4 regions of the Paenibacillus mucilaginosus 3016 genome follow, and region 2 is predicted to be linked to each of the others. Evidence: riboswitches for the same ligand, from Rfam matches in the RefSeq annotation. Region 2 holds a riboswitch; each other region holds the start of a gene.
What was found. Region 2 has a riboswitch for cyclic di-AMP ahead of PM3016_RS08955 (APC family permease). Riboswitches for the same ligand answer to the same signal wherever they lie in the genome.
Positions count from the first base shown of each region.

Region 1: another riboswitch for cyclic di-AMP. It lies ahead of PM3016_RS35295 (C40 family peptidase); the one in region 2 lies ahead of PM3016_RS08955 (APC family permease).
Region 3: another riboswitch for cyclic di-AMP. It lies ahead of PM3016_RS07690 (hypothetical protein); the one in region 2 lies ahead of PM3016_RS08955 (APC family permease).
Region 4: another riboswitch for cyclic di-AMP. It lies ahead of PM3016_RS33705 (stalk domain-containing protein); the one in region 2 lies ahead of PM3016_RS08955 (APC family permease).

Region 1 covers NC_016935.1:8,424,717-8,431,844, reverse strand. Annotated here, with positions in the region: gene PM3016_RS35325 (hypothetical protein) at 1-73, opposite strand, end outside; gene PM3016_RS35320 (GNAT family N-acetyltransferase) at 93-656, opposite strand; gene PM3016_RS35315 (sulfurtransferase) at 816-1,652, shown strand; gene PM3016_RS35310 (antibiotic biosynthesis monooxygenase) at 1,775-2,113, opposite strand; gene PM3016_RS35305 (PspC domain-containing protein) at 2,290-2,499, opposite strand; gene PM3016_RS35300 (cryptochrome/photolyase family protein) at 2,755-4,128, opposite strand; gene PM3016_RS35295 (C40 family peptidase) at 4,292-4,762, opposite strand; cyclic di-AMP (ydaO/yuaA leader) riboswitch at 4,767-4,901, opposite strand; gene PM3016_RS35290 (hypothetical protein) at 5,196-6,017, opposite strand; gene PM3016_RS35285 (M1 family metallopeptidase) at 6,034-7,128, opposite strand, start outside.
Region 2 covers NC_016935.1:1,988,502-1,995,629, reverse strand. Annotated here, with positions in the region: gene PM3016_RS08970 (BMP family ABC transporter substrate-binding protein) at 1-634, opposite strand, end outside; gene PM3016_RS08965 (XapX domain-containing protein) at 1,189-1,347, opposite strand; gene PM3016_RS08960 (family 14 glycosylhydrolase) at 1,599-3,251, shown strand; cyclic di-AMP (ydaO/yuaA leader) riboswitch at 3,502-3,666, shown strand; gene PM3016_RS08955 (APC family permease) at 3,821-5,647, shown strand; gene PM3016_RS08950 (DMT family transporter) at 5,960-6,823, shown strand; gene PM3016_RS08945 (cytochrome c biogenesis protein CcdC) at 6,929-7,128, shown strand, end outside.
Region 3 covers NC_016935.1:1,684,230-1,691,357, forward strand. Annotated here, with positions in the region: gene PM3016_RS07660 (hypothetical protein) at 1-697, shown strand, start outside; gene PM3016_RS07665 (hypothetical protein) at 823-1,296, shown strand; gene PM3016_RS07670 (hypothetical protein) at 1,293-1,838, shown strand; gene PM3016_RS07675 (hypothetical protein) at 1,896-2,093, shown strand; gene PM3016_RS07685 (enolase-like domain-containing protein) at 3,053-3,823, opposite strand; cyclic di-AMP (ydaO/yuaA leader) riboswitch at 4,086-4,235, opposite strand; cyclic di-AMP (ydaO/yuaA leader) riboswitch at 4,584-4,742, shown strand; gene PM3016_RS07690 (hypothetical protein) at 4,851-5,267, shown strand; gene PM3016_RS38035 (hypothetical protein) at 5,282-5,389, shown strand; gene kdpF (K(+)-transporting ATPase subunit F) at 5,389-5,466, shown strand; gene kdpA (potassium-transporting ATPase subunit KdpA) at 5,499-7,128, shown strand, end outside.
Region 4 covers NC_016935.1:8,093,029-8,100,156, reverse strand. Annotated here, with positions in the region: gene PM3016_RS33710 (polysaccharide deacetylase family protein) at 180-881, opposite strand; gene PM3016_RS33705 (stalk domain-containing protein) at 1,044-1,886, opposite strand; cyclic di-AMP (ydaO/yuaA leader) riboswitch at 1,938-2,117, opposite strand; gene PM3016_RS33700 (DUF6483 family protein) at 2,295-2,987, shown strand; purine riboswitch at 3,124-3,226, shown strand; gene purE (5-(carboxyamino)imidazole ribonucleotide mutase) at 3,409-3,894, shown strand; partial or broken gene purK (5-(carboxyamino)imidazole ribonucleotide synthase) at 3,891-5,088, shown strand; gene purB (adenylosuccinate lyase) at 5,138-6,433, shown strand; gene PM3016_RS33675 (phosphoribosylaminoimidazolesuccinocarboxamide synthase) at 6,467-7,128, shown strand, end outside.

The sequences.
Region 1 (7,128 bases), 2.3 Mb from region 2:
CCTCGAAGTAATACACGATCGAGCCAATAAGCAGGAAGGCCGCCCAGAGGAGAGAGAATATCGTTTTTTTCATAAGTTTGGGATGCTCCGCGTCAGCTGACAGAAGCGGGCCCGCCGGGGAGCTTCCCTGTCCAGACCATGCAGTGAAACTCGGCGGGCCCGTTCGGTGTCATCCGCTCATAGGTATCCGTGATCTCAAAGCCGGCCTTCTCATAAGTCCGGATCGCCCGGGTGTTCCATGTCAGCACCTCAAGATCGATCTCGTTGGCAGGTTTTTGCCGAAGGGCTTCTTCGGCGATCGCCCGGACAAAGGCCGTTCCGAGCCCACTGCCGCGCAGGTCCGGGCGGAGTCCGAGCCCTAGCCGGGTCACGCCTGCCATGGGGAACAGCTGGGCGAAGCCGGTGAGCCGGCCCTCTTCATCCAGGACGCTGCGGTACTGCTTCTGGCGGATGTCGGGATCGGCGAATTCTTCGCCGCGGGCAAGCAGCGTCTCCCAAGGCTTCCAGTTGTAGAGATCATAGGGCGGGGGATAAGTCCAGGTGCAGATGACCCTTGCTTGTTCTTCCGTTAACGGGGCCAGCCGAAAGCCGGCCTGCTCCTTCTTGTTCCGTATGGACAGGTGAAGTGCCTTACGATCCGAAAAGCCGCTGCTCATGACGGGTTCCTCGCCTCCTGTTCAAGAGCCTGCGCTCCGGAATTCCGCTGAAAACCGGGCTGCAGCAGACTCTCTTTTCTCCTGCTTCCTCGGCGGTCCAACTGGGTGTATACTGGGTACTATACAGCATATCATCCCATGAGAGGAAGAGAGTGGCATATGAAGCATGTGGTTAGCGTGGACTGGCTGTTCGAGCACGGTACGGACGACCGGATGATTCTGGTGGACTGCCGTTTCGTCCTGGGACAGCCTGATGTGGGGCGGATCGCCTACGAGAAGGATCATATTCCCGGCGCGCATTATCTGGACTTGGAGAAGGACCTGTCCTCTGCGGTAACGGAACATGGAGGCCGTCATCCGCTGCCTGACGTGGATGCGCTCTCCCGCACCTTCGGCCGCATCGGCATCCATTCGGGCTCCGTCGTGATTGCCTACGACGACCAAGGCGGGGCGTATGCTTCGAGATTGTGGTGGCTGCTTACTTATCTGGGACACGAGCGGGTGTACATCCTGGATGGAGGTTACTCCAAGTGGAAGGAAGCGGGCTATCCGGTGACGGACGAACCCCCGCTCGTTCATGAGGCACAGTTCGTTCCCAAGGTGCGCGGCGAACTGGTTGTGGACATGGAGGGCGTCCGCTCGCGGCAGGGCCGTCCGGGAACCGTGCTCATCGACTCGAGAGAGGCGCGCCGGTATCAGGGGATCGAGGAGCCGATCGACAAGACGGCGGGACACATCCCCGGCGCGGTGAATTACTTCTGGAAAGACAGCCTGACGGCGGAAGGCGCATGGAAGTCCGCGGAGGCGCAGAAGGAACGCTTTGGTCCCCTCGCGGAAGCGGATGAGATCATCGTGTACTGCGGCTCCGGTGTAACCGCGTGCCCGAACGTGCTGGCGCTCAGTGAAGCGGGCCTCAAGAACGTGAAGCTGTACGCCGGCAGCTGGAGCGACTGGATCTCGTATCCGGACAATCCGGTGGCGGTAGGAGAAGAGTAAGGACTCGCCCGGGTGCAAGCCAAAGAGTACAATCCTTAGCGGGTTGTACTCTTTTTTTGAACGATCAGAAAATATAACGGGTCATGTCCGGATGGCCTCTGCGCCCGGTGCTGCCGCCAGCTTTACTGTTCCTGCTTCACGAACGTTCCTTCACGGCGTTCCTTGACTTCGTACATGTTGACGGTCGAGCTGATCACGTACTCCGGCAGGCTCTGGCCCTTCTTCTCCCGGTGGCCCTGGATATGAGCGGGGCTCTTCTCCCAGTTCTTCCAGGCGTCAATCGACTCCCAGCGGATCATGGCGACGACCTCTTCCGTATCTTCTTTCTTCGAACGGTTGACCATGACGCTGACATCGAGCAGGCCTTCCATCTCATCGATAGGGCCTCTTTTGCTGAAGCGCTCGACTACGGCGTCGGCGTGTCCTTTTTGGACGACGATGGTACGGGTTTGGATTAACATGCAATGATGCCTCCTATGGGGGATTCGGATTCGTGGAAGATCAGATGAAATAATATCCCTATTGTAATTGATAAAGATTATCATTGTCAAAACAAGCATTGTCCTTGCAGCGCGAAAAGAGGAGGGGGCCGGCAAAGCAAAAGCCCCTCGGCCATGACTGGCGAGGGGCTGGCACATTAAGAGTGCGGGAACGAGCCGGAATACGGTTCCTTCGGCACCATCAGGGCGGCCAGGAAGTAGAAGAGAATGAGGCTGCCGCTGGAGGCAAAGGTCAGGATGACGACGAGCACCCGGAGCAGGGTAGGGTCGAGGTTCAGGTACTGGGCCAATCCGCCGCACAGGCCGGTGAGTTTTTTATCGGAAACCGAGCGGTACCAACGTTTCATAATAGGAGTCCACCTTTCGTTTGGGGAAGAAGCCGCCTTCCCTCTGGGTATACCTATATTGTAACGCCCCCCGGTTTCTCCTGAAACGGACCCGCGGTGGGATGCGGGCTGGACCTTGGTCCAGCAGGCTGTACGGTCCTTGGACCGGCCGGAATGCAAGTGCCTTTGCCGATCGGCCCTGCGGCACGCGGGGAGATGACCGGCATGCCTGGTCTCCAAGCGGCCTTCCATCCGCCTCGTTCCCCAGCACCCCGGCTACCCCTGTTCCCGGCCTCCGGCGGATGAGGCCAGAATCTCCTTGTACACCTCGATCGCCCTTGCCCGCGACGCTTTCAACTCCACGACCGCGTGCGGCCGGGGCAGGTGAATCTCCTTGTCGGACAGCCCGGAGAGCTCCGGGAGCCAGCGGCGGATATACGCCCCGGACGGGTCATGGGTCTGCGACTGCGTCACGGGGTTCATGACGCGGAAGTAGGGAGCGGCATCGAAGCCGAGCGAGGCGCTCCACAGCCAGCCCCCGCGGTTCAGCGCATTGTCGTAATCGGCCAGCTTGTAACGGAAGTAGCGCTCCCCGTAAGGGAACGGGCAGAGGAGGTTCTTCGTCAGGAACATGGCTGTGATCATCCGCAGCCGGTTCGGCATCCAGCCCGTCGTGTTCAGCTCCGTCATGGCCGCATCCACGATGGGAATCCCCGTCCGGGCCTCCGCCCATGCCTGGAAGCCGTCCGAGGGCATGCCGGAGAGATCGTATACCTTCTCATAGCGGTAGAACAGGGGATCGAGCCGCGACTGGTAGAGATAAAAGTCGCGCCAGGCGAGCTGGCGCAGCCAGGGCTCCGCATCGGCGCTGACGTCAAGCAGCCGCTCATAGACACGCCGGATCGAGAGGGCCCCGGTGTTCAGGTGCCGCGACAGGCGGCTGGTCTCCTCTCGGGCATACCGGTCACGCCCTTCCGCATAGCCCGCCAGCCGCCCGGAGAGAAAGTCCTCCAGCGCCGTCTCCGGGCCGCTGCCTTCCGGCTCTAACCGGCAGGAGGCCAGCGCCTCCTCCAGCTCCGGTGGCAGCGGGAAGCGCTCCGCAAAGCCCTCCGCCAGCGGCAGGGTCTGCAGCGCCCCTGCGCTTACGGTGGACGCCGGCCGGAAATGCTGCCGCAGGTAATCGCGCCACCGGCGGTAGTAAGGCGTGAACACCTTGTACGGCTCGCTGCGGCCGGCATGGCGCTGGAAGTCGCGCAGGTCCGCAAGCGCCTGCTCGTCGAACGCGGTGACGCGCACGCCGCGGGCGGCTGCGGTCTCCCGCAGGCTGCGGTCCCGCGTCACCGCGTAGGGGGTGTAGTCCTCGTGGAACACGAGCTCGCGGACCGCATGGGCTTCGAGCAGCGCACCGGTCACCGCGGCCGGATCGCCGCAGAGCAGATGCAGCCGCTGCCCTTCGGCGGCATACCGCTGCTGCAGCCGGGCCGCCTGGGCGAGGAAGCTGCGGCCGCTGTGTTCCCGGTGGCGGTCCCTGCGCAGCAGGAACGGGTCAACCACAAGCACGTGCAGGCTCGGCCGGCCGCAGGCACGGATATAATCGAACGCGGGCAGATCCGCAGTCCGCAGGTCTTTGCGGTGCAGGAAGAGGATCATAGAGTGGTCGGCGGCTCCTTTCGCCAATAATAGATATACGGTACTTACCCGAATCCTGCCGTATAACGACAGAAAGCCCCCAGGGCTTGTCCGGCCCGCGAACGGGGGAGGCCCAGAAGGCTTTCTTTAAAAGAAGAAGTAAGGATGGGTTACGCCGCAGATGTTACTTGTCGGTCATGAGCTGCTCGTAAGCAGCGTCGGAAAGCACGCGACGGGCGGTAACATACCTTTTGGCGTAATAGCCTTCACTAAGTTTCGTGATTGTTACGCCTTGATTCGTGGCGGAGTGGTAGAACTTGCCTTCACCAACATACACGCCAACGTGGGAGATGCCTTTGCCGTCTGTGTTGAAGAACACGAGATCGCCGGCACGAAGATTGTCCTTGTCCACCCAAGTGCCCATAGCTGCCTGGCCTTTGGAGGTATGCGGCAGGTCGACGCCGAACTTCGCGAATACCCAGGAAGTGTAACCGGAGCAGTCGAAGCCGCTCTTGGTGGTGCCGGACCATTTGTACGGCGCGCCCAAGCCATCGTTGACCGCTGCGCTTAATGGGGTTTCCGCGTAAGCGCTGCCGACGGAAATACCGCAAAACAAAGATAATGCGAGTGTGAGTCCTACAAGCTGCTTTTTCAAAGAAGTTTCCCCTTCCAAGTGCCTACGAGGTTAGCTGAAGGGTTCGGTTGAAGGTTCCCTATGATCACTCTGAAGCGAGATCAATTCACCCAAAATGGATCCCCCGTTTTCTGAGACAGAAATTCGGCAAAATATTCATTTTTTATTACCGAGTAACTATATTCGAGTAAGTTCGAGTTTCTCCTGCTTGTGTCACAAAGTTGTCACAAAGTCGGCGTTTAAAGTGAAACCTTTTGTTTATGTACAGAATAAGGATTGCAAGCGCATACATATTTTTCCGGAAAAGGGGGCGGTCCAGGGTTTACGGCATATTTACAAACGAGCTGTCGAAAAAGCAAAAACGCAAAAACGCCGCCCTCCACGCAGCCACGCATGGAAAACGGCGCTTGATACCGGATAAAACCAAGGACAGGTGGAGGCAAACGCCCCGGCGTTACGCTTTTTCGATCCACAGGGCATACTGGGTACCGATCGCCCATACCTTGAAGAACATCTGAAGCAGCCGGTACGCCTGATAGCCGAGCAGAGCGAGGAAGCCGGCCCAGAGGTAGCTGGAGGCCATGACCGCAGCCGAGACCAGCAGGGACACCACGGCGACGGCCGCTCCGGCGGCAAGGATGGCGGGCAGATGCCGGGCGACGAAGATCAGGGCGTACAGGGACGACCGTCCGGCCGTCTTCGCAATCTGCAGGAAGAGAAACAGCAGCTGCAGGAGAAAGACCCACAGGATGAAGATGCCGAGAGGTAGCAGCAGCGCCTTGCCGTAAGACAGATAAGAGGAGTGCTTGATATATTGGCCGGCCGCATAGGGAAGCAGCCAGTACAAGGGCGCGAGGGTCATCAGCAGCTGCAGGACGTAGAGCGAGAAGAACGGGACGCTGAGCCGGCGCACCCCCTCCACGAACCGGTAGCCCGCATTGAGATCCCGGTTATGCAGCGAGTAGAGCACCCCGGCGTTCAGCACGGGATGCAGCACCGCCCGCAGGGCGAGCAGTCCCAGCGCCCACCAGAGGTAGGGCTGGAGGAGGTCGGTCTTCATCAGCTGGAACTGTCCTTCGATCCAGAACAGCTGAACGGCCTCCCGGGGAAGCACCTCCCCGGGATAACGGTGCAGGAGAGGCAGCACGACCGACTGGATCAGCTTGTAGAGCAGCACGCCCCAGGCCAGATGGTAGACGAAGAGGGCGATGACGGCAAAAGGCTGCTTCCAGGCGATCGACCAGCCGTGGGAGATCCGGTTACGTAAGGCATTCATCTTCGGTCATCCTCCTTTACCATGCGATCCAGCCGGAGAGTATCTCCAGAATCTTCAGCACGCTGAGGTTCCAGCGGACGGACAGCTGCGGGTCGACCTCGGTTTTCATGAACGAGTTGATCCGTTTGTTCTCCAGCACGATCGTATACTGCGGATCGATGGACACCCAGGCGAGGGGAGACGTATGGTTCAGCTTGATGAGCACCTCGCTGTCGCCGCCTTCCCAGGTCTTGTCGAGCCGGGTGCCGTCCGTGAAGTGGAAGCGGACCGGAACGCCCTGGACCGAGCCGCCCTGTCGGCGGAGCACGACGCTGTTCTCATAGTAGGTTTGGCCGTTCTCCGTCAGCTTCCGGGTGGAGATGGAGCCTACCGCATAATCGACCATGGAGTCCCCGTAGACGTACTGGTCGAAGAAGCTCTGCCAGCTCGTCTTCGTGACGTCCTCCGCGGCGAGCTGGAAGTCGGCCGTGGTCGGGTGCTTGAATTTCCAGCGCTGGAAGTACGTGCGCATGATCTTGTTCATGGTCTCCGGACCGGTCTGCCGCTCCATCGCCTTCAGCACCAGCTTTGCTCGGGTGTAGACATTCTCCGCGTAGTGGCTGTGCCCGTCGTAGCTCCAGGCGTTTTTCTTCAGGGCCTCGGGGCTGGTGATATAGCTCGATTCCACGAGGAGATTCGGACGCACGCCGTATTCGGCCTCCATCAGCCGGTCTTCGATATAGGAAGTGAAGCCCTCGTCAAGCCAGGCTTCCTCGAATTCGTTGCTCGCCACCATCCCGTAGAAGAACTGATGGCCGATCTCGTGCACGACGACCCGTTCGAGCTCCAGGCTCGGGTTCTCCTCGCCGGCTCCCCAGGCGGTGATCAGGGTGGGGTATTCCATGCCTCCCGCCCCGTTTCCGTCCTCCGGGGGCACGACCACAGAGAGGGTGGAGTACGGGTACGTTCCGTACCATTCGGAGTAGCGGGCGAGCGCTTTTTTGGCGGCGGTCATGTAGCGGGCCTTGAGATGCTCGTGCTTCGGGTCGAGGTACAGCTTGATGCGTACGCCCGGCAGATGGGGCGTGGCATACGGCTCCTCGTAATACACAAAATGCGGGGAGGCCGACCA
Region 2 (7,128 bases):
CCACCTGCACCTTGGCGTCCGGGTTCACACTCTGGATGCCCAGCGTGAAGGCGTTGATATTATAGATGACTTCCGGAATAGGGAATGCGCCGACATAGCCGATCAGGTTCTTTTTCGTCATCTTGCCTGCCGCGATGCCGCTCAGGTAGCTGGCTTCGAAATTTTTGCCGAAGTAGGTGCTCATGTTCGCATGGGTCTTGTAGCCGGCCGTATGCTCGAACTTCACGTTCGGGAACTTCTTCGCCACATTAAGCGTGTAGTCCATATAGCCGAAGCTGGTCGTGAACACAATGTCATGATTCTGCGCCAGCTCAGTGATGACCCGCTCCGCGTCCGCGCTCTCCGGCACATTCTCGACGGTATCCGCCTTGATGCCGAGCTCCTTCTCCATCTGCTTGCGGCCCTCATCGTGCTGGAACGTCCAGCCGCCGTCGCCCGGAGGCCCGATGTAGACGAAGGCGACCCGCGGCGTCTTGCTGCCTGTATCCGTTGTCGGCGCGGGCTCCGTACTCTTCGGATCCGCCGTGCCGCCTGCTCCCGTGGAGGCACCTCCGCCGGAACATCCGGCCAGCGCCCATGCCATCACCATCGTCAAAACCAACCCGATTACCCCTGATCTCCGACGCCTGTTCATACGCTTCCTCCCCGGATCTGCTTTATCGTTTCTAGATCTAAACTATAGTTCCAGGCCATATTACGTCAATTAACATGACACAAAATTAGCATAATCTCTAAATTGGACGGGTAAAATTGTGCACTATGCCTTTTATTAATGGATGTTCATGTTATATAAATTAACATATTAGTGAGGATGTCCCGGAGGCTTGGGCTTTATCCATCCAATTCACAGGGCGCTATAAAGGGATGGAGATAAGGTTCCAGCCGCTGTTAAAGTCATGTGTATTGAATGATTTCTTAGCGGGAATCCCATGCCTTAAAAGGCGGACGCTCCTATCTTCCACCCCATACCCATCTCCTTTGGAGACCCTCCGTGCACCGAGCTTCTTCCTCCTGGCAGGACACAGGGTGTGTCTTCACCAAATCTCTGTAACACAAAGAGACCAGGCTTTCCGAACTTGCCGGAATCCTGGTCTTGCTCATTTTTCTCTTACCCAGCGACGTATATCGTTTTTGAAAGCGACCTTTATGCGAAGCATAACGGAGCGCAAAAACGATATTACGAGCTCTCTACGAGCGAATAAACAAAGAGACAAGCTTGCCTCCCAGATAAACACCGGCCACGCCCAGCACACCGGCAATCGTCACCGGTGCGGGCAGCGGCAGACGGATGAACGTGAACAGCACGCCCACAACCATCCCTGCCAGCAGGGACAACACCGCTTCCATCAAGCTCCATCCACCCTCTCTCGCCAGGCGCTCGAGTCTGCGCCCGGAATCGGTATGAGATCTACGGGATATTCTGCCGCAACGGGCAGCCGATTATGAGAGAAGGGCCATGCCGGTCAATATATTCCACCTTTTCACTCCGATTTTTCCACTCTCAATGGGAAGCCCTTTCAATTATAATAAAGTTATGCAAGCGCTACCAAAATAGCGAATAGCGCAGCATAAACCCAAGCTGTCAGGAGGAATATCATTTGGCAATTACCACCGTTTCTACATCCGTACTGCTCCGCAAAAGCTCCGCCGCCCTGCTGTCCCTTGTCGTAGGGGCCGGACTGCTCGCTCCGATTCCTTCCGCCGAAGCATCCAGTATCTCCAGCGATTATAAGGCCTATGTCATGGCGCCGCTCACCAAGATTACGGACTGGAATGCGTTCCGCAACCAGCTCATCACCCTGAAGAACAATAATGTATACGCTGTCACGACCGACGTATGGTGGGGTGATGTGGAAGGTGCCGGGGATAACGTGTTCGACTGGTCCTACTACAAAACTTACGCCGATACGGTCCGCGCGGCCGGGCTCAAATGGGTGCCGATCCTCTCCACACACCAATGCGGCGGCAACGTAGGCGACGACTGCGATATCAAGCTCCCGAACTGGCTGTGGAGCAAAGGAGCGCAGGATCAGCTGACTATCCGCAGCGAAACCGGTTTCTACAACAAGGAAACGCTCTCTCCATGGTGGAGCGGCACGGCCGCCCAGTATGACGAGCTCTATGCTTCCTTCGCTTCCAACTTCAGCGGCTACAAGGACATCATCGCCAAAATCTATCTGTCCGGCGGACCGGCAGGCGAGCTCCGCTTCCCGTCCTACAATACGGCGGACGGCTGGTCCTACCCGAGCCGCGGCAAGCTGCAGGCTTACACGGACTCCGCCAAGGCCGACTTCCGTACCGCCATGCAGACCAAGTACGGCACAGTAGGCGCCCTGAATACGGCGTGGGGAACCTCCCTCGCTTCGTTCTCCGACGTGAGCCCGCCGAGCGACGGCGACAATTTCTTCACGAATGGCTATAAGTCCAACTACGGCAAGGATTTCCTCACCTGGTACCAGGGTGTCCTGGAGAAGCATGTGAAGGCGATCGGCGCCAAGGCGCACAGCCGCTTCGACTCCGTGTTTGGCGTGCCGGTCGGCGCGAAAATCTCGGGCGTGCACTGGCAGATGAACAACCCGACCATGCCGCATTCCGCCGAATACGGCGCAGGCTATTACAATTACAGCACGCTGCTGGACGCATTCAAGAGCGCCAATCTCGACCTGACGTTCACGTGCCTGGAGATGACCGACGCCCAGGCGAATACGGCGCCTTATTACTCCGCACCGAAGTCTCTCGTGATCCAGGTGTCGAACCTCGCCAACCAGAAGGGCATCCGCCTCAACGGCGAGAACGCGCTGGCCATCGGTGACGCCGGCCAGTACCAGAACGTGGCCGAGATGCTCTTCAACTACAACTTCTCCGGCTTCACGCTGCTTCGGATGTCGAGCCTCGTGAATGCGAGCGGAACGGCTACCTCCTTGATGAGCTCCTTCCGCGATGCCCTGGCGATGACTCCGACTGCCGTTACCTTCGTCGTGAAGGGGGCTCCCACAGCTTCCGGTGACACCGTCTACGTAACCGGCTCCCGCTGGGAGATGGGCAACTGGACAACCGGCGTTTACCCGCTGAAGCTTACTTACAACAGCACCACAGCGGACTGGAGAGGCACAGCCTATATCGGGTCCGGACGGAACTATGAGTTCAAAGCGATCGTCAAGAATTCCGCAGGCGCCGTTACCTGGGAGCCGGGCTCGAACAACACGCTGACCGTTCCATCGGCCGCAAGCACGTACACGATCACTTGGTAATACCGAAGGGCAGAGCTAGGCCGGGACTCCCCTGTGCCTTGAACCTGCCCCACAGGCTGCCCCGAATCAGGAAGCGGCAGAGCCCAAACCGGCTCTGCCGCTTTTCATTTGGACGCAAAACCGAACAGGACTAAGCTTCATCGCTATGATCGCGGTAACATAAAGGAAAAAGTCCTAATCCGGGGATATTAAGGTGGATCTGACGTTTTACAAAGTACGGCTGCAGGATTATGATCGTTCCAGTAATGAAATTCATATTTCGCTGAATTTCCGTTCAAGGAAAACGGGGGAACCATTGGGACGAAGCCGCTTCGTCATGGGGTGAATCAGCACAGCCTGCAACAGGCGCCGCTGTAGGGCGACTCTAACGCCCGAATCCGTCAGCTAACCTCGTAAGCGTATTTAGAGAAGGTGAGACTGCGCGCTCGGATCACAGCTGCAGGGGGACCCTGCGGCTTTTTTCGTGCATCAAAAAAGGAATCAGGGAACAAAGAGCGGACAAACGTCATTAGCACATCGGTTGGGTAATATACAACTAAACTATTTTATCTATGGCGGGTGAGTGTCGGATGTTTGCATCCATCAAGCGATTCCTTATAGGACGGCCGTTAAAGTCCAACGAACTCGGGGAACAAAAACTGAACAAACTGAAGGCCTTGGCCATTCTTTCCTCAGACGCCCTCTCGTCCGTCGCTTACGGGCCCGAACAAATCCTGCTCGTCCTGATGACCGTGGGTGCCGTGGCCTTCTGGTATTCCATTCCCATTGCCGTGGGCGTGCTGATCCTCCTGACCGCGCTGATTCTCTCCTACAGGCAGATTATCTTCGCTTATCCGCACGGCGGAGGGGCCTATGTCGTGTCAAAGCAAAATCTCGGTATCTATCCCGGATTGATCGCCGGAGGCTCCCTTCTGGTCGACTATATCCTGACGGTGGCGGTCAGCGTCTCCGCCGGCACGGATGCGATAACGTCCGCCTTCCCGGCGCTGCATGACCACACCGTTCTGATTGCCGTGGCGTTCGTCATTTTCATCACGCTCCTGAACCTCAGAGGGGTGACGGAGTCCGCGTCGGTCCTGGCCTATCCGGTGTACCTGTTCGTGCTCGCCTTATTCATCCTGATTGGCGCGGGGCTGTATAACATCATCTCCGGCAGCGGTCCGTCCGGAGTGCATGCGCCGCTGGGTACCCCGGTGGCCGGCGTCGGGCTGTTCCTCCTCCTTCGGGCCTTCGCCTCAGGCAGCTCCGCCCTGACCGGGGTGGAAGCCATCTCGAATGCGATCCCGAATTTCGAGGATCCGGCCCCGAAGAATGCGGCCAAAACCTTGACCGCCATGGGCCTCCTGCTGGGGCTGCTGTTCTCGGGCATCGTCTTCCTGGCTTACTACTATGGGATTACCCCCCGTCCGGAAGTGACCGTGGTGTCGGAGATCGCAGAGGCGACCTTCGGAAGGAATTTCATGTATTACTTTATCCAGGGAACGACCGCCCTGATTCTCATCCTGGCTGCGAATACCGGCTACTCCGCCTTTCCGCTGCTGGCCGTCAATCTGGCCCAGGATAAGTTCATCCCCCGGATGTTCACCGTGCGGGGAGACCGGCTCGGCTATTCCAACGGCATCATCATCCTTGGCGTGCTGTCCATTCTTCTCATTATTGTGTTCAAGGGACAGACCGAGCACCTGATCCCGCTCTACGCTGTCGGTGTTTTCATTCCATTCACCCTGTCGCAGACGGGCATGATGATGAAGTGGAAGCGGGAGAAGCCGGAAGGCTGGGCTCTCAAACTGACGATCAATTCAGCCGGAGCCCTGATCAGTCTGCTCGTCACGATCATGTTCTTTTTGACGAAATTCACACAGGTGTGGACGGTTCTCGTGTTCCTCCCCCTGATCATCCTCCTGTTCCACCGCATCCGGAAGCATTACGAAGCGGTGGGAGACCAGCTCCGGCTGACCACCTGTGAGCCTGCGCTGACCATTGAGGGGAATGTCATGATTCTTCCGGTGGCGGGCATCACCCATGTGGTGGAGAATTCGTTGAACTATGTCAAATCGCTGGCTCCCCACCAGATCATTGCAGTGCACATCCCTTTCGACAGGGAGAATGAAGCGGAGTTTCAGGAAAAATGGAAGGCATGGCAGCCTGATGTCCGGCTGGTCACTCTGCACTCCCCTTACCGAAGCATTATTCAACCGCTGACCAAATTCATCGATACCGTGCAGCGCAAGGCCGGGGAATCGAACTATCAAGTGACGGTAGTGATCCCCCAGTTCATTCCGAAGAAGGGCTGGCATAACATCCTGCACAACCAGTCCAGCCTTCTGATCCGCGCCCACCTGCTGTACCGCCGCAATGTCATTGTCACCACAGTTCCGTATCATCTCAAAAAATGACGGTGTTCAAGCCGAGATTCCTCCATCCTGGCTTGCTTGCTGTCTGAAGGCTGGCGGGCATGGCAGGCTGGTTAGCTGCCGGCGAGAAGCTTTCAAGCCAATGCGGCCGCTGGCGGGTAACTCATCCCCCCCCCCCGCGAACCACTGGCTCCTGCGCCGCGGCCTTTCTATCCAAAATTTGAGAATTTCTGCGGAATCCTGTACGCTAGTGGAAAGTAAGGAGTACACGCCATGCCCCATCAAACCAACTCATCCGCTGATTCGCATCCCTCTCCAGCCTCCCTCGCTTCCTCCAAGGGAGCGCTCTACCGCATGATCGCCGCGATGGCGATCTTCGGGTCGGTCGGGTTCGCCGCCGGCCGGACAGGCCTGCAGTCCTTCGAGCTCGTCTTCGTGCGCTGCATCTGCGCCGTGCCGATCCTTGGGACGGGCTGGCTGCTCTCCGGCCAATTCCGGCGAGAGGCCTGGCCGGTCCGCGAGGTGCTTCTCGTGCTGCTGAGCGGGTTGTGCTTAGTGGGCAACTGGGTCTTCCTTTTCCGTGCGTTCGAAGCGATGCCGGTCACCGTTGCCGTCTCAGTGTATTACCTGGCCCCGGTCTTCGTGCTGCTGCTCGGCAGCCTGCTCTTCCGCGAACGGCTGAAGGTCTCCTCGGCCGTATCGGTCGCCGTCTGTGCCGCCGGCACGGCGCTGGTCTCCGGGATCGGCTCCGGCGCGCCGGGGGAAGTGCTCTCGGGCGGCCTCCTCTGGGCCCTGCTGGCCGCACTGCTGTACGCGCTGGTCACGCTGCTCGGCAAGGGCATCCGCCGGATGAGCCCCTATGCCGTCGCGATGCTCCAGACGGCGGTCGGAGTTCTTCTCCTGCCGCCGCTTGTGCACTTCGCGGCGTTCGGGGGGCTCGGGAGCAGCCAGTGGCTGTGGATTGCCTTGATCGGTGCGGTCCATACCGGCCTCGTCTACTATCTGTTCTTCGGGAGCCTTCGGCATCTGCCCGCGCGGACGATCTCCCTCCTCGCCTTCCTGGACCCGGGGATTGCCATGCTGCTCGACATGCTGATCACCGGCTTCCGACCGGGCCTGCTTCAGATCGTGGGCATTGTGCTCCTCTTCGGAGGCATGGCGGTGCCTCTGTGGGATCGGAAGGACAGGGCGGCGCAGCCGTCTGCCCTAACGGAATAGCGAACGACCGGACACCATTGTCCCCTGCCATGGCAGCCTTGACCCCAAGGCTGTTCTTTGGCGTTGTTACCCAAGTCTGATTTGTACGAAAAGGAGTCGGTACCCTTGGAAGCACTTCCTGTATTGATCATGATCGTTATTGTCGGATTCGTCCTGCGGCGGAGAATCCGGGCGGCCGCCCGTCCGGTGACGGGCCGGGGGCTCAGACTGCTGCTGCCCCTTCTGATCCTGCCGCTCGGCCTTCCCGGCGTATGGAATCCGCAGCTTCACCTGACCTTGAAGGAGGTCGTGCTGTCTCTTCTGTT
Region 3 (7,128 bases), 300 kb from region 2:
CGGACTGTATCCGGATCCTTTTGCTGAAAATATTATCGGCCATATCATAGCAAATTCAGCAATATGGGCGTCAACCGCGATTTGGGTTATGATTTTTCAGCCGACCTATCTCATTATCGGATTGATCTGCTTATTGTTTATGCTGATAGAGGAAATGTTTCTTAACGCCGGCGTCTATACTCAGTATTGGTGGCACACATATATGACCGGTATTTGTTCCTTTGTTTTTTTAGCTGCCATGAAGAAGTGGTACATAATATTAAAGAAAACTAAACGAAACTCCCCACGCATTACAGTTTTCTGGACAATCGCATGGATCATTTTACAGACTCCGACGAGCGTGCTCATGCTTTTCGACAAACAGTTTTTTCGCGTAAATTGGGTCGAGAACATTTACAGGGACAGCACGTTATTTAGCGGTTTTTTGTACCATGTCCTGATGGCATTTATTGTAATCTACTTTATGTTCGTGCCCAAGAACAAATACTGGAAACTGGCCCCTTTCTTAATTCTGATATTAGCAGATGTAATTCTCTGGAGCACCGGCATATTGATATTCTATGGTGATTGGAAAATGATTTATCTAATCTGCATTCGCGCCGCATGTTTGCTGTACATCTACATGCTTGAGAAACATTCGGTAAACAGCGTGATTGAGAAGGCATCGCTGGAGCATAAAGCTGTTGCGAAGAAATGACTTTAAGCGCCCTTGCCGAATGGCAGGGCGCTGTTTGCTATCATACCCTCCTCTCACCGTCATGGATGAATAATAATTTGTCAGGATGTAACAATACCAAGTGAGGCAGTGAGAGGGGGAGTCCGGTGGGGTTTGCTTTTTTCTTTTTTGTGGCGTGGCTTACGATAGCAGGATTCGGGTTTATGAGGAAGCAGCTTACTTTTGTCGAAAATACCGTTCTGCTGTTACTCATCATGATTATCAGCATTCACTGGTCGTGGATTATCTTTGAAGAGTTGAAGCACGTCGAGATTTCAAAAGAACCAATAAATTATACGACCTTCCTGATCCACCGGAGCATTACCATCCCTGTGATGGTGGTCATCGCTATCAATTTGGTGAAGCGGGCGGCTACCATTACCAAAGCACTGCTGACGGCCGGCCTTTCCGTCCTGCTTCATGTGGTCCTTGTACTTGTCGGACGTTTTGTCGGGATCACGCATGCGGTGCATTGGAATCTGATCTATGACGTGGTTTATTTTGCTCTGCTGCACGTCATCGCTTATGTCTTCTTAAAGTACTTCCACCATTTGGGCCAAAGCGAGGCGGAACGCGTATGACTCTCTGGGTGAACTTCAGTCTCAACGAAATCTCGATATTGGTGCTCAACACCGCCGTGTATGTGCTCATGTTTTTTCTGCCCAGGAAATTAACGTCTCAGGTCCGAACGCTGAGCTTGCTATGGGGATTCACCATTGGGGTTATCTTTGATTTTACGATCGGCGGAGGACTCATTGATTTCTATATGGTGAACGATTCGAACCATTTTGAAGCCTTTGATTTTTTGTATTACTTTCTGTTTGCGCCCTTCGGATATTTTTTCTTCTATTTCTATGAAATCCTGCGGATCAACAAAAAAACGTTCATTCCTTATGTGTTGGCCTGGTCCGTCGTTGGGGTGGCGGCGCAGTGGGCGTTCACCTTTCTGGAGATTATTACGTTTCAGAAAGGGTACAAGGTCCCTTATTCGTTCCCAGTGTTCCTGGTAACCCAGACCTTGACGGGGATATATTTGGAACGCGTAAAGTCCAGACAACCTATTATGGCTGCTCCCAAGAAGAAAGAGTCCAGAAAATATGTGCTCAGGAGATGGCTTACCTGAGAAGAAAGCTATGGGAAATAAGCCCACCTGCCGATATAGTTTATGGAGGTGGACTTTATGAGAAAAGTGGAACGCAATGCTCTCCAGCCTGGCAGACTGATAAACGTGTATTACGATTTAGGAGGAGGTGAGGAAATGAGTGTCGGGCATTTTAGAGAAATCAGCATCGACATTCTTGATGAAGATTCTTCGGCTTTCATAATACTAGAAGGCATAAATGAGGGAATTATGGGAATCAATCTGGAATGTGTATAAAATGTTATTCCAGCTTGATAAAAACTAAACTGTTCGCATATAATGCGAACAGAGGTGATTTACGGATGCTGCAGGGTATTGAGCGTAAAGTTTTACGGATCATAGCGAATTATTGGAGTGGCCGACACCGCTGTCCTTTGATTGATGAGCTGATGATCAAGACCGGTCGCAGTAAAGAGGGCATATACAAAGTACTAACGGTGCTCGCGAAAGAGGAGTACATCGAGTGGTCCCCTACAATCCCCCAAGTTATGTTAGTCATCAATCCGTATGAACGAGATGCGCCGAACAACTGGGCGCAACCGGTCCGATCCCAAACTAGGTACTTCATGGATTAGTCCAAAGTTACCTTTGACCATGATGCATTACTAAGAGGATACCGGTTACATGACACCTTTTATAAGGGTGACAGCTAGTACATACAAAGTAGCCGCGGGCTTACCGTGGCTTTTCCCTTATCCAAAATTATTCGAAATGGAGCTAATTTTTTGTGCCTTTCATTTCAAAACGACGGTATTTGAGACAAGTTTTTTTGTCAGATGACCTGATACTGGAGCTACAGCAATGGATAAAGAGATAATGGGCCAGTATTGGGTAAGCAAGAACATCGCCCGGAGATGGTCCTTAACTACCCAATACCCGAATCCGGCCATTACCGCCCAACAGGCACCAGCAGGGGACGGTAATCCGGGAGGCCAACGATTATAGAGGCTGCCAGCGATCCGCAGAATAGACAAACTATACATTGAACAAGAGCGGAGATAGCCAAGAAGTCAAAATAAAATGTCCGATATGCGCGCTTCTGGCCATCTGCATACAGGCTGCAATTGTTCCGTGACTGCTGGGGAACGGATCCCAACCTCCATCACTGGCCACATGATGACAAAGAATCCCCCCACCAGTAGGCTAGTTACTCCTCTTCTCGAGAGGCTTTTTTGGTGCAAAACTTCTGTCTTTCTTTATATCAAGACTTCATAATATGCCATGGCCCTCCGAAACAACTCATCCGTATGCATATCGAAGCCCGTCCCGACCGGGTCTGAAATAAGATTACACAAGGATGCAGGTTCCCAAGCATCTTCGTTCTCCCGCCATTGCGCCTCAATCGCATCGGATAGCAGCTTCAAGGCGGAGCAAGCAGGTCCGATCAGGTAGTCCTTGTGAATTTCGAGCGAATAACCTTGTAACCAGAGATGGTTCGCGTAAGTGATCATTTCCGTCACTGTGCCTCTGTCGCCAGGGTGAATATGCCGGACGCTATTCCTTTTGCCATAACGATTTGCCCAGGCGTCCCTGACAGGTTCCGGTCTTGCGCGCAGCATAATATGTGACGCTATGGATACGTTTTGCCTACGCGCGACGAGATCCAGAAGAGCGGTTTGAACCAGATCCGTTCGGTTGTCGCCCCATATGATCCGATGCAAAGCCGTGATTTCGAGAGCTTTGCGAATGGTTGTTCGCTTCAACTGATGGAGGAAAGAGGCCCATCTGATTATATCGAACGCCTTGTCGTCGGAAGACATGATACATTCACCCCATCCGGAGTAGGAGCCGCAGCTGATGAGCAGCACCCCGTAGCGGCAATTCGTCAGCCTTCCCTTCCTCGCATGGAAACAGGACTCATAATCAAGCTCGAAAAGCTGGATCCCCGTAATACGTGCATCTTCCAAACGCTTGTCTTCTTCGCTAATAACGAGAGCGTCGTTTATTAAGCCAATTGTCATCGTCATCTCTGCGTCACCTCAACCAGAAGGATAACGGCGATACCCAGGCGATAAAACAGAGTATTCCGCAATTCCTTTCTTAACCGCTGCCTCTCCTCTCGATATGGAGGTTGAATCGAGTTACCGTTGTTCATGATGATTTCCCTTCCTTTCGGATCGTAATGGTCCGATTGAGCAGGGCACAGCATAGAAGCCGTACTTAAGAAGGAGATCCGCTTCAGTAGGGCTTATCGTTCATGGACGTCTCGTCCTATAAGCGCATAGAAGATAGGTCTCTCTGAACGCTTACGAGGTTAGCTGTCGGATTCGGACTGAGAGTAGCCCTTCATGAAAGAAATCATGATTCACCCCAAGGCAGTTGTCAGCCAACTCTAGGTTCCCCCGTTTCCCGGATCCGGGAATTCAGCGATTACGGCATTTCAGCGTATACCTTACCATTCGAACTGAGCAACATGATACGCGATGATGGCATGTACTGTAAAATTCGCGAAATGCGATATAACGATGAAATATCGAAAATTAGCTTGTCATCCCTGATTTCGAGCGATAGAAGCCAGTGTTTCGCGATTGCAGCCTATGCTGTCTCGCTCAATCGTGCAAAAGGGACGATAAGCCTCGGAAGATGAACGATAACCCGCATTCGCCGATTATGGAAACGAATGCGGGCCGATATTTTTTTATACTTTTTTTACGCGTCCCCGCGACATCTTAACACTATTTTTATGCCGAACCGTATTATCATTGCTTATGCGGAAGCAGAAAAACAAAATATGAACCGCTGAATTTCACGACACGTGGAAGCGGGGGAACCACTGGGACCGGACCGTAAGCCGGACTATGGGGTGAATCCCAAGGTAACTTGGGTAAGGCGACTCTCACGCCCGAATCCGACAGCTAACCTCGTAAGCGAATCTAGGGAGCAACATTTTTTCGTAATGCGCGCGTTTATTTGGCTGCGAGCGCAGAAGCAGCGAGAAGAGTCAATCTTCCGCGGCTTCTTTTTTGTTGCTCTTACGGTGGAGGAGAAGGTGCAATGAGTTTAAAAACGGACGGGTCTTACATCTTGGTGGCCACCACGAACAAGAGAGGAAGGGCATTTATGAGCGTGCTCCATTCGATGAACATGCCGTACGCCGTGCTAACAAACAGCAAGCAGGAAATGCTGGAGCTGGAGGAGCTCGGGATCGAACCTACCGTTCTAGTCGATACCGTCGATAGGTCAGCCTGGTTGGTACCGGATATTCCTATTGGCAAGGTGATTATCTTTGAAGAGTCTCTGCCGCTAACCTGCCGCTATCTGCAGGCTGTCACATCTTGGACCCAAGGTCCCATCTATGTGGTATCAAGCAGTGGGATGATTCGAAGGATGTATAAGGAACTGGGAGCCACATACGTCATTCATAGCCGAAATGCTGATGTGTCGTTTTTACTCGATATAAGTTCGAAATAGGAGGTTAGGTTACCATGTTGGATATTGTGATGGTGGTATCTTTTATTGTTCTGGCTTTACTAATGGCGGGATTGGCTGCTTGGGCTGGCAAAGTTTCCGATGAAGGAGCTGGCCGTTCATGATGTGGGCGCTTGGTGTAGTAGTTGTCGCCGTCTTTGTCTATCTGACATATGTGTTGTTAAATCCAGAAAAATTCTAACTGCGGGAAGATAGGAAGGGGTTTGGGTCGTTATGTACGCTACTTTGTCCATCGTGGTTACGCTGCTGCTTGTCTTGGTGCTGGCGCGGCCAGTCGGTCTTTATATGGCACAGGTTTTTGATTATGAGAAGTCCAAATGGGACAAATGGTTCGGCTGGATCGAGAAGCCGATCTATACCATTAGCGGGATCTGCCGCGACAATCAGACCTGGAAGCAATATGCGCTCGCTGTCGTCTTTAGCAATCTGGTCATGATCATTCTGGTTTATTTGATTTTTCGTTTTCAGAAGTTTCTGCCGCTCAATCCATCCGGAATTGCGAATATGGAGCCCACGCTGGCATTCAACACGGCGATCAGCTTCATGACCAATACGAATTTGCAGCATTACAGCGGAGAAAGCGGCCTTTCCTATCTATCTCAAATGATTGCTATCGTATTCATGATGTTTACGGCTCCTGCTACGGGACTAGCGGCAGCGATTGCCATCATTAGGGCGCTTGCGGGTAAGCCGATAGGCAATTTCTTTGTCGATTTGATTCGTTCGATTACACGAATTTTGCTCCCTGTAGCTTTTGTCGCGGCACTGATCTTTATTGCGCTTGGTGTACCGCAAACACTTGAACCTACCGTTACGGCTCATACGATCGGCGGTGAAGTGCAGGAGATTGCACGCGGTCCGGTGGGATCGTTCCTCTCCATTAAGGAGCTTGGCAATAATGGCGGCGGCTTCTTCGGCGCAAATTCCGCCCATCCGTTCGAAAACCCGGATGCGATCAGCAATCTGCTGCAAATCGTTCTGATGCTGCTTTTTGGCACGGCAATTCCTTTTACGTATGGCAAAATGGTCGGTAATGCAAAACAAGGGCGTGTACTATTCGTATCCATGGCGATGCTCTTCATTATGATGCTGGGGATATCGCTGGTGGCTGAGACGGCCGGCAACCCCGTCTTGAATGCCAGCGGAATTCAGCATGATCAAGGCAGCATGGAAGGGAAAGAAACGCGATTTGGCGTGATTCAATCGTCTTTCTATTCGGTTGTGACGACCGCTTCGGAGACAGGCGCCGTGAATACGATGCATGACACGATGACACCGATCGGCGGACTTGTCACGCTCGCGAATATGATGCTTAATACCGTATTCGGAGGTGCCGGAGTTGGCTTTATCAACGTTCTCATGTATACGATTATTGGTGTTTTCTTATCGGGCTTAATGGTGGGGCGGACACCGGAGTTCCTCGGCAAGAAGATCGAGGGTCGGGAGATGAAGCTGATTGCCGTTACTTTGCTGATCCAGCCGTTCATAATATTAGCACCGACGGCGCTTGCACTTTTCATCTATCCGGAGACGATCTCTAATCCTGGATTTCACGGGCTAACACAGGCTCTATACGAATTTACCTCCTCTGCGGCCAATAACGGCTCCGGCTTCGAGGGACTTGGCGACAATACGCCATTTTGGAATATCTCAACAGGCATAGTGATGTACCTGGGGCGTTTCTTCTCGATCGTGACCATGCTGGCGGTTGCAGGCTCGTTGGCAGCCAAGAAGCCGGTGCCGGAAACCTCGGGTACATTCCGTACCGACAACGGATTATTCGCCGGCGTATTCCTTGGGACGGTTCTAATTGTAGGCGCGCTTACCTTCTTCCCGGCCCTTG
Region 4 (7,128 bases), 2.6 Mb from region 2:
TAAGGCTTTGGAAGCCCCGGCTTTCCAAGCCTTATTTAGTATGGAAGCCGTGTGAGAGGGGCTGAATCTGATGCGTATACTTCGGATAACGGGGTAAGAAGTAAACAGCAAAAGGACCCCTGTCTTATGAACAAGGATCCTCGCTGTGTATGGGAGAGAAAAAACGATAAGAACTGCTTTTATTTGCGGGTCCGTGAGATCAAATCCGATACGGTAACAAATTCATAGCCGCGCTGCTTGAGCTCCGGCAGGATCCGGCGAAGCGCTTCGACCGTTTGGCTGCAGTCCCCTTGAAGGTCGTGAAACAAAATAATGTCTCCATTGTGTACATTGTTCAGCACTTGGGCGACAATTTTATCCACACCGGGCTTCATCCAATCCTTCGTATCCTGATACCAGGACCACATCACTACCGTGAGCTTGTCTTCCTTCATGGATTGGAGAAGGGCGTCATTATAATAACCGCCGGGTGGGCGAAACACATGGGGCATTTGCTCCGTAATATCAAAGATCACTTCCTGCGTCTGGCGGATTTCGGTAATGAGCCGTTCGGCAGGATAGTGTTTGAGGAAGTGATGGTCAAACGTATGGTTGGCGATCTCATGCCCTTCATTCACTTCACGAATGGCAATGGCGGGATACAGCTGTACCCGCTTGCCGATGACGAAGAATGTCCCCTTGGCCCCATACTCATGCAGCAGATCGAGAATCTGGGGCGTATAGACAGGGTTGGGGCCGTCATCGAACGTCAAGGCAATGAGCTTTTGGTCGGTCTCCACGTTCCAGACCACCTCGCTGGGCCGCGGAGCTGGAGCGGCTGCACCGGTCAAACAAAACGTTGTCAGGACACACAGCAGAAGCCTGCGGACACCTTGATTCATGTCGGTCACCTCCGTGTAACATGATCATGCTTAGGGTTCGACCGGCACAGGGCTCCTATGCGCCTGAAGAGAGGCCAATAAAAAGCAGGCCTCCCATCTCTGCACCCGGCCTATTGCCTGGGCAGCTTAGATAGAGAGACCTGCTTTTTTGGGAGCGCCCGATTAAGAACCAAGCACATGAACCTTCACGTTCTGAATACCGAACTGCAGTGCAGCATGGCGTCCTTGCGGCATAAAAATATCAATCTTGTTCCCCTTCACGGATCCACCGATATCCGTTGCTACGGCATACATGCCTCCGACCGGAAGGCCGTCGTGCGTGTAGCCTTCAATAAATACCTTGGACCCCAGAGGAATGACTGCAGGGTCAACGGCGATCGTCCCCAGCTTCAGAGGATTACCCATGTAATCTCTGGCCGCGAACGTACCGTTTTCCGCCGCTGCTGCTGTATAGGCAGAAGCTCTGGCTTCGATCGTCTTCGTGTACAGAGGAGCGATCTTCGTAGGGCGGTACCAGGCCGGAGCATGGTATTGTCCATCCACCCCAAGAATAGCGATTCGGTTCAGGTTGTCCCACTGGGTCTGGATGCTGAAGGAGTCTGCAAGCATCCGGAAGGGAACGTAGGCCCGCCCATCCACCAGCTTGGCGGCTGCTTCTTGCACGGAAGGCTGGCCGTTAACGGTGATGTTCGGGTCGCCGGTAGTGAAAACAACGGTGGTTGTGGAGCTGCTCAGGGTAACCTTCATCTGAGCGCCGGCATGCTCCCATTGAAGCTGATAACCCAGCTTGTCCGCCATGACTCTGGCCGGAACCTGAAGCTTGTGGTTCTCGTCAAGGAACGGCTGGGCGTCCGGAAAATGCACGAGGCTGCTGTTAACCTGCACTTTGATATCCTCGGCGAGTCGGACCGTCTCGGCCTGTGCAGGACTTGCAAATACAAGAATTGCGGCTGCAGGCAGCGTCAATAGACATGCCTTCAGCATGGACGTGATGCGACTATTCAACAGGATCCCTCCATATCGTTGCACCTGTCCGGCGAATACTGGCATCCGCCGTCAGTTGTCGATCATAGCCTCCGAGGTTAGTTGTCGGGTTCGGGAAGAAGGTTGGTTCCCTAGCATGGTGCCTGCTTCGCTGCAGTAGTGCCAGCGGCAGACAGCCGTTGCATTCACCCCATGTGATGCGTCCCCCGTACGTACATCTAAAATACATGCGCGATTCGGCTCTTAAGAGCGTACCATACGATAAAACCGGGGGGCAATGGATAAAATCATCCAGTCCCTTCCTTTAATTGACACGGGGGGTTAACCTCAGCAGGCATGTGGGTTACAATGGATGAAATGATCCGGAGGAACCCGCGGAACGAGAGCAGAGTAAGGTCTGGAAAGGCAGCGGGTGAAAGAGGGGAAAGCATGTATCAAAGAGATTATATTCTGCGGATGATTGAGCAGGCAGGGGTGATAGTTGGCCGCGTGATGCATCTGGCCCGGAACAAACGGATGCAGGAGGCGATAGAGCTGCTGCAGCAGGCGATGAAGGAAATGCTGGGGCTCGGCTCCAAGCTGATCGGGGCACTCTCGGTGAAGGATCTGATTGCACTGCTGTCCAAGGACGGGGAGCTGGATTCGGCCAAGGTGCTTGCACTCGGGGATTTGATGAAGGCTCAATCGGAGCTGCAGCGGGAGGGCGGGGAGGAAGCGGCTGCCCAAAGGACAGCAAGGAAATCTCTTGAGCTGCTGCTGATCGGGCGGGAATACGATGCCCGCGGCGAACTGAGAGAAGAATTCAACAGACGGATTCAAGAGGCGCTGGATATCACCGGACGTGCGGGGCTGAATGAGGGGATCTTGTCGAGGATTGTCGGTTATTACGAGGAGCAGGGGAGCTATGCCTGGGCGGAAGACGCCTTGTTTTACCGGCTGGAGGTGCTGCAAGGCGGAGAGCGCGAACTGGAGTGGAGAGCCGCCGTAGAAGAAGGGATCCGAATGTACGAACGGTGGGTCCTCCTGGAGGACACGCCGCTGCGGGCAGGCGGCTTGTCTGCGGAAGAGGCCGAGGAAGGCCTGCGGACGCTCCGGCAATTGAAAATCACACAGAGCCAATAACAGGAAAAAGTGCAAAACCGATCACAGCAAATACGAACTATTATCACATCCAAAACAAAAATAGTTCGCCTTTTGGAGTTGACATCCTTTGTGAAAGCCGATAAACTGAAAGAGATCAATAGCTTGGAAAAAAACACGTTTAACATTCGAATAATCTCGTATAATGTCGGGAATATGGCCCGAATAGTTTCTACCCGAAAACCTTAAATTTTTGGACTACGAGTAAGCGTTTGATGAAGAAGGTCGGCACCGGGGCGGTGTCTGGCCTTAACTTGCGCTTAGGAGTCTTCTTGTCGTCCTTACTCATAGACTGAACAGCTTGTATTTGAGCATGTGCAGCATCTATCTGGAAGGACGTTTTGTTTTTTATTGGACTTGGGTTCGTTACGGATTGAAAAGCAAGCATATGGAGGGTACCTGAATGTCGGTTCTTGTTGGAGTCATCATGGGAAGCCAGTCGGACTGGGAAACGATGAAGAAAGCGTGCGACGTGCTCGATGAGCTGGGAGTTGCATACGAGAAGAAGGTGGTATCGGCCCACCGGACGCCGGATCTGATGTTCGAATACGCCGAAACGGCGGCTGAACGCGGACTGAAGGTCATCATCGCAGGAGCAGGCGGCGCGGCACATCTGCCGGGTATGGTCGCCTCGAAGACGGTTCTGCCGGTCATCGGCGTGCCTGTGAAGACGTCGACCCTGAACGGGCTGGACTCGCTGCTGTCGATCGTACAGATGCCGGGCGGCATTCCTGTAGCGACGGTGGCGATCGGACAAGCTGGCGCGACCAATGCGGGCCTGCTCGCGGCGCAGATTCTCGGCGCCTTCGACGGCGGAATCCAGCAGCGGGTGGCGGAGCGCCGCGAACGCATCGCTAAGTCTGTCATGGAAAGCAGCGTGCTGGAATGACCATGAACGAAGCGAACAAGAACCGGCCGTATGACCCGCTCAAAGTGACCCCGCCCGGGTCCGTGATCGGCGTCCTCGGAGGCGGCCAGCTCGGACGCATGCTGGCACTGGCCGGCAAGGCGATGGGCTACCGGTTCGTCACGCTGGACCCTACGCCGGATGCGCCCTGCGGCCAGGTGGCGGACCGCCAGATCGTAGCGGCATATGACGACGCGGCGGCCGCAAGAACCCTTGCGGAAGAAGCCGACGTCATCACGTACGAGTTCGAGAACGTCGATGCCGGTGTAACGGAGCTGCTCATGCGGGAGTCTTACGTGCCGCAGGGCAGCGAGCTGCTCTACACGACGCAGCACCGGCTGCGCGAGAAGCGCGCCATAGAGGCCGCGGGCGTCAAAGTAGCGCCGTATGCGGAAGTGGCCAGCGCCGCGGAGCTTCGGGAGGCCGTGGAGCGCTTCGGCACGCCCTGCGTGCTCAAGACCGGCGACCGGCGGTTACGACGGCAAGGGCCAGTGGGTCATCCGCTCGTTGGATGAAGTCGAAGAGGCATTCGAGACGCTGAGCCGGGCGAAGACGGAGCTTGTACTCGAGCAGTTCATCCGCTTCGAGCGGGAGATCTCCGTGATCGCGGCGAGAAGCCCGCGGGGCGAAGTGAAGGCTTTTCCCCCGGCGGAGAATATCCATGTGAACAATATCCTGCATCTCTCGATCGTTCCGGCCCGTGCGCCGGAAGGCGTGCTGAAGCGGGCGGAAGAGATGGCGCTGCAGATCGCCGAGAAGCTGGATGTGATCGGGCTGATCGCCGTGGAGATGTTCCTGACTTCGGACGGCGAGCTGTTCGTCAACGAGTTGGCACCGCGGCCGCACAATTCCGGCCACTATACGATGGAAGCGTGCCGGACCTCGCAGTTCGAGCAGCATCTGAGGGCGGTGTGCAACCTGCCGCTCGGCGATCCGTCGCTGCTGGTGCCGGTCGTTATGGTGAACGTGCTGGGTGAACATGTGGTGCCGCTGCTGGAGTGGATTCAGAATCCCGAATCGCAGAGCGCTGTGCCCGGTGTGACCGCCAAGCTTCACTTGTACGGCAAGGAGGAAGCCAAGGCGGGACGCAAGATGGGCCACGTGAATCTGCTGGCGGACCGCGCGGAAGATGCATTCCGCTGGATAGAGCTGTCAGGCGTATGGGAGTCTAAATAGAGAAGCAGCAGATCAAGTCAAAGAGCAGATACCGGAGGTATGGGGAATCATGATCGATCGTTATACAAGACCCGAGATGGGCAGCATTTGGACGGAAGAAAACAAATTCAAGGCTTGGCTTGAAGTCGAAATTCTTTCCTGCGAAGCATGGGCGGAGCTTGGTGTCATCCCGAAGGAAGACGTAGCGGAGCTGCGGAAGAACGCAAGCTTCGATATCGACCGGATCTACGAGATCGAGCAGGAGACACGCCATGACGTGATTGCCTTCACGCGTGCGGTATCCGAGAAAGTGGGCCCGGAACGCAAGTGGGTGCACTACGGTCTGACTTCCACGGACGTAGTCGATACGGCTCTTGGCTACCTGCTGAGACAGGCGAACGAGATCATCGAGCGGGACATCGTGAACTTCATCGAAATCCTGAAGGACAAAGCAGTGGCTTACAAGGATACGCCGATGATGGGCCGTACGCACGGGGTGCACGCTGAGCCTACCACCTTCGGTCTCAAGATGGCGCTCTGGTACGAAGAGATGAAGCGGAATCTGGAGCGTTTCCGCTTTGCCGCGGACGGTGTCCAGTTCGGCAAAATCTCGGGCGCCGTAGGCACCTACGCGAACATCGATCCGTTCATCGAGGAGTATGTGTGCGGCAAGCTCGGTACGAAGCCGGCGCCGATCTCGACCCAGACGCTGCAGCGTGACCGCCACGCCGAGTATATGGCGACTTTGGCGCTCATCGCGACGTCGCTGGACAAGTTCGCGACGGAAATCCGCGCCCTGCAGAAGAGCGAGTTCCGCGAAGTGGAAGAGCCGTTCGCGAAGGGTCAGAAGGGCTCCTCGGCCATGCCGCACAAGCGCAACCCGATCGGCTGCGAGAGCATCTCGGGTCTGGCCCGCGTCATCCGCGGCCACATGGTCTCCGCTTACGAGAATGTCACCCTGTGGCATGAGCGCGATATCTCGCACTCGTCCGTCGAGCGGATCATTCTTCCGGATTCGACGATCCTGCTGAACTACATGCTGAACCGCCTCGGCAACATCATCAAGAACCTGACGGTGTTCCCGGAGAACATGAAGCGCAACATGCAGAGCACCTACGGGGTTCCGTTCTCGGGCCGCGTTATGACGAAGCTGATCGACAAAGGGCTCTCCCGCGAGCAGGCTTACGATACGGTGCAGCCGCGGGCCATGCAGGCATGGGAAGAGCAGCGCTCGTTCCGTGACATCGTGGAGAATACGCCGGCGATCCGGGAGTACCTCAGCCTGGAAGAGATTGAGGATGCATTCAATCCGAGCTGGCATCTGAAGCATGTCGATACGATTTTCAAACGTCTGGGCTTGAGCTAAGAAGCACCGGGTTACGGGGAGGCGGGGGAAACCATGAAGGAAGCGTCAACGATCGCAATTTCCAGCGCGCAGGAGTATATCAAGGCGCCGCTGCTCTATAAAGGCAAGGTCCGCGAGATTTACGGGCTTGGAGACCATTACCTCATCGCGGTATCGGACCGGATCTCGGCATTCGACTGGGTGCTGAGCCCGGCTGTGCCGGACAAGGGGAACGTGCTTAACACGCTGAGCAAGTTCTGGTTCGACCAAACGACCGAGATCATCGACAACCATGTGGTGCATACGGACGTGGATCTGCTCGGCGACATCATCACGGACCGGGAGATCATGAAAGACCGGTTCATGGTGACCAAAAAAGCCGAGCGGATCGACATCGAATGCGTGGTGCGCGGCTACATCACGGGCGGCGGCTGGAGACAGTACCAGCAGACGGGCGAGATCAACGGCCACAAGCTGCCTGCAGGCCTGCGCAAGAACCAGCGCTTTGAGCAGCCGATCTTCACGCCGGCGGCGAAGAACGATGTCGGCCACGATGAGGATATCTCCATCGAGCGGATGAAAGAGCTTGTCGGCGCCGAGCTGACCGAGCAGCTGCAGGCGAAGAGCCTTCAGCTGTACAACTACGCTCACGCCTTCTGCCAGGACCGCGGCATTATTCTCGCCGACACCAAATTCGAATTCGGCCTGATCGACGG